Regions from separate parts of the Paramagnetospirillum magnetotacticum MS-1 genome, predicted to be linked through region 1. Evidence: predicted binding sites of a transcription regulator. Region 1 holds the regulator's gene; the other holds the start of a gene.
What was found. The regulator HrcA, encoded in region 1, represses chaperone genes, less so after heat shock. The targets are predictions, from matches to a motif close to GTTAGCACTCNCCNNNGGNGAGTGCTAAC.

Region 1 (3,408 bases):
CGGCCCGATGGCTGATGGCGTGCTTGGCCGCCGCATCCATCTCGCCGAAGGTGAGGATTCCGTCCTTGGGCAGGAAGATGGGATCGTAGCCGAAGCCGTTCTCGCCCTTGGGCGGCCAGACGATATCGCCTTCCACCACGCCTTCGAAGGTCTCGCAATGGCCGTCGGGCCATGCCAGAGCCAGGGCGCAGACGAAGCGGGCGCTGCGGTCCTTTTCCTCGCCCAGCGCCGACTGGACCTTGGCCATGGCAAAGGCGAAATCCTTGGCTTGCCCGGCCCAGCGGGCGGAATAGATGCCGGGCGCGCCCGCCAGGGCATTTACCGCCAGACCAGAATCGTCGGCCAGCGACGGCAGGCCCGAGGCGGCGGCCGCCGCGCGGGCCTTCAGCTCGGCATTGGCGACGAAGGTGTCGCCGGTTTCTTCGGGTTCGGGCAGGCCCAATGCGCCAGCCGAGACCACTTCGGTGCCGAAGGGGGCCAACAATTCGCCGATCTCGCGGACCTTGCCGGCATTGTGGCTGGCGATGACCAGACGGCCACCCTGGAACCGGCGCGCGGTCATGACAGCCCCAGGGCTTTCTTCTGGGCCTCGACCAGTTGGCGGATGCCCGCTTCGGCCAGATCGGTGAGTTCCAGGAACTGAGCGCGCGAGAAGGGGCGCTCCTCGGCGGTGCCTTGAATCTCGACGATGCCGCCGTTGCCGGTCATGACGAAATTGGCATCGGCCTGGGCGTTGGAATCTTCCGGGTAATCGAGATCAAGGACGGCGGTGCCCTCATAGATGCCGCAGGAAATGGCGGCGACATGGTCGGTCAGCGGAATCGCCTTCAACAGTTCCAGCCGTACCAGACGCTGGAAGGCCAGATGCAGGGCCACGAAGGCGCCGGTGATGGAGGCGGTGCGCGTGCCGCCATCGGCCTGCAACACGTCGCAATCGATCTTGATCTGGCGCTCGCCCATGGCGACAAGGTCGGTGACCGAACGCAACGAACGACCGATCAGGCGCTGAATCTCGTGGGTGCGGCCCGATTGCTTGCCCTTGGCGGCTTCGCGGTCGGTGCGGGTATGGGTCGAGCGCGGCAGCATGCCGTATTCGGCGGTGACCCAGCCCTTGCCGGTATTGCGCAGGAAGGGCGGCACCTTCTCTTCCACCGAGGCGGTGCACAGCACATGGGTGTCGCCGAATTTGGCGATGCACGAGCCCTCGGCATGGCGCGACACGCCGGTTTCCAAAATGACGGTGCGAAGCTGGTCGGGGGCGCGGCCGGACGGTCTCATGCTTAATATGGTCCTCTCGAAGGTGAAGAGGCGGCAAGCTACCTCCATATGGTGGGTGCCGTCCACAATCTCGACCCCCCGACATTGACGAGGGGGCAAGGCGCCACTAGATTTTCGCCGCACCGGAGAATGCCATATGCCTCGGACCAAGGGTCCCGTCATCACCGAGCTGAATGAGAGATCGCGGGAAATCTTCCGCCAGATCGTGGAAGCCTATGTGGAAACGGGCGAGCCCATCGGCTCGCGCACCCTGTCGCGGCGCCTGACCTTGTCGCTCTCGCCCGCCACCATCCGCAACGTCATGGCCGATCTGGAAGATTTCGGCCTGCTTTACGCGCCCCACACCTCGGCCGGGCGGCTGCCCACCCAGGCGGGCATGCGCCTGTTCGTCAACGGATTGCTGGAAGTGGGCCGCATGGCCGAAGAGGAGCGCTCGGCCATCGATGCCCAATGCCGGGCGGCGGGACGCTCCATGGAACAGGTGCTGGGCGAGGCGCTGGGCGCTCTGTCGGGGTTGAGCCGCTGCGCCGGCGTGGTGGTGGCGCCCAAGATTCAGCGCATGCTCAAACATGTGGAATTCGTCTGGCTGGGCCGCAACCGCGCCCTGGTGGTGCTGGTCACCGAGGACGGCATGGTGGAAAACCGCCTGCTTGATCTGCCCGATGGCGTCGAGATGTCCACCCTGGTCGAGGCGGGCAATTACCTTAACGCCCGTCTGGCCGGGCGCTCGCTGGACGAGGTCAAGGACGTCATCACCGCCGAGCTGGAGCAGCAACGCAGCCTGCTGGATTCGCTGACCAAGCGGGTGATCGAGGCCGGGCTGGCCACTTGGGCGGGGGGCGACAATCATTCCGCCCTCATCGTGCGCGGCCAGTCCCATCTCTTGGAAGACGTCACCGCCGTTGAGGACTTGGAGCGCATCCGGGGCCTGTTCGAGGCGCTGGAGACCTCCGAGCAGTTCCTCCGTCTGGTGGATCTCACCCAGGTGGCCGACGGGGTGCAGATCTTCATCGGCGCCGAAAGCGATCTGTTCGGCGTCACCGGCTGTTCCATGGTGGTGGCGCCTTATCGCGACGCGCGCGAACGCATCATCGGCGCCATCGGCGTGATCGGCCCGCAACGCATCAATTACGCCCGCATCATTCCCATGGTCGATTATACCGCCAAGGTCATCGGCCGCCTGATCGGGCCGCCCGCCTGACCCTAACCTCAAGATATCGAGAGAGCCTTATTATGACCCAGGATCAGACCGCCGAGCAGACGCCCGCCGCCGAAAGCGCCGATCAAAGCGCCGATCAGGGCCCGGCCGCCGAATCCGCCGCCGCGGCACCCGCCGAATCCGAGCGCATCAAGGAGCTGGAGGCGGAAATCGCCAAACTCAAGAACGACGTGCTCTATGCCAAGGCCGAGACCGAGAATACGCGCCGCCGCCTGGAGCAGCAGGCCGAGGATCGCGGCAAATACGCCATCTCCAATATCGCCAAGGATGTGCTGGGCGTGGCCGACAATCTGCGCCGCGCCCTGGATTCCGTGCCCCAGGCGGCCCGGGAAGGCAATGAATCGCTCACCGCGTTGACCACCGGCGTCGAGATGACCGAGCGCGAATTGCTGGCCACCTTCGAACGCTACGGCATCAAGATGGTGGAGGCGCAGGGCGCCAAGTTCGACCCCAACCTGCATCAGGCCATGATGGAAATGGAAGATCCCAGCCAGATCGAGGGCACCGTGGTGCTGGTCATGCAGGCGGGCTACACCCTGCATGACCGTCTGCTGCGCCCTGCTTTGGTGGGTGTCGCCAAGGGCGGCCCCAAGGGCGGCGGCGGTAACGTGGACACCAACGTCTAAGTCAGGCGGGTCATCGACGCGGGGTTCCCGCCCCGGCCCCGGTTGGAGGTGAACCTCCAAACCTCCCTTTATTTTATCCATAAAAAGAAAGGGGGGCCGGGGTTCGCCCCGGATGGGTTTGGGCGATAGCCCAATAAGCTATCTTAGGGCCCCATAGGTCAGCGCACCCAGCAAGATGGCCAGGGCGATCATCATGCCGTAGAAAATCTTGCGCGAGAACGCCACTTCCTCGGGCGAGCTGTGCTCCCAGGCCTTGTAGCGGCGGCCGGTGGGGGGTGGCGCGGG
Region 2 (3,408 bases), 160 kb from region 1:
CATGACCGGCGTTTTCGGCGATCTGACGCACGGGGGCCTGCAGGGCGCGACGCACGATGCTGATGCCGACTTCCTGATCGGCATTGCCGGACTTCAGGCCTTCCAGGGCCTTGACGGCATGCAGCAGGGCGACGCCGCCGCCCGGGATGATGCCTTCCTCGACCGCGGCGCGGGTGGCGTGCAGGGCGTCATCGACGCGATCCTTGCGCTCCTTCACCTCGATCTCGGAGGCGCCGCCGACCTTGATGACGGCCACGCCGCCAGCCAGCTTGGCCAGACGCTCCTGCAGCTTCTCGCGGTCGTAGTCCGAGGTGGTTTCCTCGACCTGCGCGCGGATCTGCTTGCAGCGGGCGTCGATGGCGGACTTGTCGCCCGAGCCGTCGACGATGGTGGTGTCTTCCTTGGTGATGGTGATGCGCTTGGACGTGCCCAGCATCTCCAGGTTGACGCTTTCCAGCTTGATGCCCAGGTCTTCGCTGATGACCTGGCCACCGGTCAGGATGGCGATGTCTTCCAGCATGGCCTTGCGGCGATCGCCGAAGCCCGGAGCCTTCACGGCCGCGACCTTCAGGCCGCCGCGCAGCTTGTTGACCACCAGGGTGGCCAGGGCCTCGCCCTCGATATCCTCGGCGATGATCACCAGCGGACGGCCCGACTGGACCACCTGCTCGAGCACCGGCAGCAGGGGCTGCAGACCCGACAGCTTCTTCTCGTGCAGCAGGATATAGGGGTTATCCAGCTCGACGGTCATCTTCTCGGCATTGGTCACGAAATACGGGCTGGTATAGCCACGGTCGAACTGCATGCCCTCGACCACGTCCAGCTCGGTGTCCAGGCCCTTGGCTTCCTCGACGGTGATGACACCCTCGTTGCCGACCTTTTCCATGGCCTTGGCGATCATGTCGCCGATTTCCTTCTCGCCATTGGCGGAGATGGTGCCGACCTGGGCGATCTCGGCATTGGTGGCGACCTTGCGCGAGCGCGACTTGACGTCGGCGACCACGGCGGCCACGGCCAGATCGACGCCGCGCTTCAGATCCATCGGATTGAGGCCAGCGGCGACAGCCTTGACGCCCTCGCGGACGATGGCCTGGGCCAGAACGGTGGCGGTGGTGGTGCCGTCACCGGCCAGATCGGCGGTCTTCGAGGCCACTTCGCGCACCATCTGGGCGCCCATGTTCTCGAACTTGTCGGCCAGCTCGATCTCCTTGGCGACGGTGACGCCGTCCTTGGTGATGCGCGGAGCGCCGAACGACTTCTCGATCACAACGTTACGGCCCTTGGGGCCCAAAGTGACCTTCACCGCATCGGCGAGAATGTCGACGCCGCGCAGCATACGGGTGCGGGCGTCGGTGGAGAACTTGACTTCCTTGGCAGCCATTTGTCTTAACCTCTATAGAATTCTTGGGTTAGGCGAGAATGCCGAGAATGTCGGATTCCTTCATGATCAGCAGATCGACGCCGTCGATCTTGACCTCGGTGCCGGACCACTTGCCGAACAGCACGCGATCACCGGCCTTGACGTCGAGAGCGACCAGCTTGCCGTCATCGCCACGGGTGCCGGAGCCGACGGCCACGACTTCACCCTGCATGGGCTTTTCCTTGGCGGTGTCGGGGATGATGATGCCGCCAGCGGTCTTCTCTTCCGCGTCGAGGCGCTTCACCAGCACGCGATCATGGAGCGGTCTGAACTTCATTTTGGAATTAACCTCCGTAAGACGCTTCGATCCAGCCGGGGCGCTGTTAGCACTCTCCGGCGACGAGTGCCAACCATCTAGGGGGGGTCTGGGAGAGAGTCAAGCAAGATCAGGTGAAATTTCCGGGCGCGGTCGGCCAACTTAATGATTTGTAATGATAAAATTCTGCCATGGACTTGCCGCAAATTGCCCTTACATAGTGGGCACCGGTTTCTTGTACGGGATGAAGATCCATGACTCCCTCTGAACGTGACCTGATTCTAAGCGTGTTCGACCGTCTGGCCAAACTGGCGGGCGGCAACAAGGATCGCGAGGCCGAGGCCCTGATTCTCGAGCGCATGCGCGCCGTGCCCGATTCCGCCTATAATCTGGTGGAGGCGGTGGTGGTGCAGGAAATGGCCATCAAGGAGAACGAGGCCCGCATCCGCGATCTCGAGGCTCAGCTGGCCGGACGGTCGCAACAAGGTGGTGGCGGCGGCTTTGGTCAGCCGGGCAATCCCTGGGGCGGCGGACGCGGCTCGGTGCCCAGCACCCAGCCCCCGCAGCAGCAGGTCCAGCAACAGCAATACGCGCCCCCTCCCCAGCAGCAATATGCCCAGCCCTCTCCCTGGGGCGGGCAGCCCTCGGCGGGCGGCAGTTTTCTGCGCACGGCGGCGGGCGCGGCGGTGGGCGTGGCGGGCGGCATGCTGCTGGCCAACGGCATCTCCTCCATGTTCGCGGGCGGCCATGCGGGCGGTTCGCCCTGGGGCGGCGGCGGCCAGCCCACTTCGGAGACCATCACCGAGAACACCACCATCAACAATTACTACGGCTCGCAGACTCCGCCAGCCGGTGGCGAGGCGCCCCAGGTCGGCTATGACACTTCCATCGCCGACGACCAGGGCTATGCCGATTTCGACCCCGGCTACGACGTGGGCGGTGGCGACGACAGTTTCTAGACGCAATACCATTGCAACGGCGGAAACCGCTCCCTTATAACGGGGGCGGTTTCCTTGTTATCGAGAGCCCGACATGATCCTCTACACGCTCCGCTGTTCCCACGACCACCACTTCGAGGAGTGGTTCGACAACAGCGGCGATTACGACACCAAGAAGGATGCGGGCGCGCTCTCCTGTCCCGAATGCGGCGACAAGGAGGTGGGCAAGGCCATCATGGCCCCCAATGTGGGTAAGGCTCGCGCGGCGGCCACGCCGCCGCCGTCTTGCGGCACGCCCATGGGCTGCGGTGGCTGCCCCATGGCGGGACAGCATTGAGGGCATAATCGGGCTATCGCCCGCACCCATTTGGGGCGATGCCCCAAACCCCCTTTATTTTCAAAAATAGAGGAGGGTCCGGGAGGTTTTCCTCCCGGTGGGGTCCGGGGCAAGGCCCTGCTACCCTAACCTGCCGTCCGCCGCATCCAGCAGGGCCAGCAGTCCGGCCAGAATTTGGCGCGGGCTGGGCGGGCAACCGGGGATGTGCAGGTCCACTGGCACCACGTCGGAGACTCCCCCCACCACCGCATAGGACCCGGCGAAGCAGCCGCCGTCCTTCCCGCAATCGCCCATGGCGACGATCCAGCGGGGCTCGGGCGTGGCTTCGACCGTGCGCCGCAGGGCCTCTTCCATGTTGCGCGTCACCGGCCCGGTGACCAGCAGCACATCGGCGTGGCGCGGGCTGGCGACAAAGCGGATGCCGAAACGCTCCAGGTCGTAGATGGGGTGGTTGACG

Region 2: groES (co-chaperone GroES) is a predicted target of HrcA. The motif match lies at 1,743-1,771, and genes of this name have one in related genera.

What each region holds. Positions count from the first base shown of each region.
Region 1 covers NZ_JXSL01000030.1:968,264-971,671, forward strand. The annotation lists gene rdgB (RdgB/HAM1 family non-canonical purine NTP pyrophosphatase) at 1-562, opposite strand, end outside; gene rph (ribonuclease PH) at 559-1,278, opposite strand; gene hrcA (heat-inducible transcriptional repressor HrcA) at 1,415-2,479, shown strand; gene grpE (nucleotide exchange factor GrpE) at 2,512-3,123, shown strand; gene CCC_RS22580 (hypothetical protein) at 3,262-3,408, opposite strand, start outside.
Region 2 covers NZ_JXSL01000030.1:1,124,140-1,127,547, forward strand. The annotation lists gene groL (chaperonin GroEL) at 1-1,381, opposite strand, end outside; gene groES (co-chaperone GroES) at 1,410-1,697, opposite strand; gene CCC_RS17865 (DUF2076 domain-containing protein) at 1,931-2,635, shown strand; gene CCC_RS17870 (DUF1178 family protein) at 2,709-2,951, shown strand; gene CCC_RS17875 (NADH-quinone oxidoreductase subunit B family protein) at 3,072-3,408, opposite strand, start outside.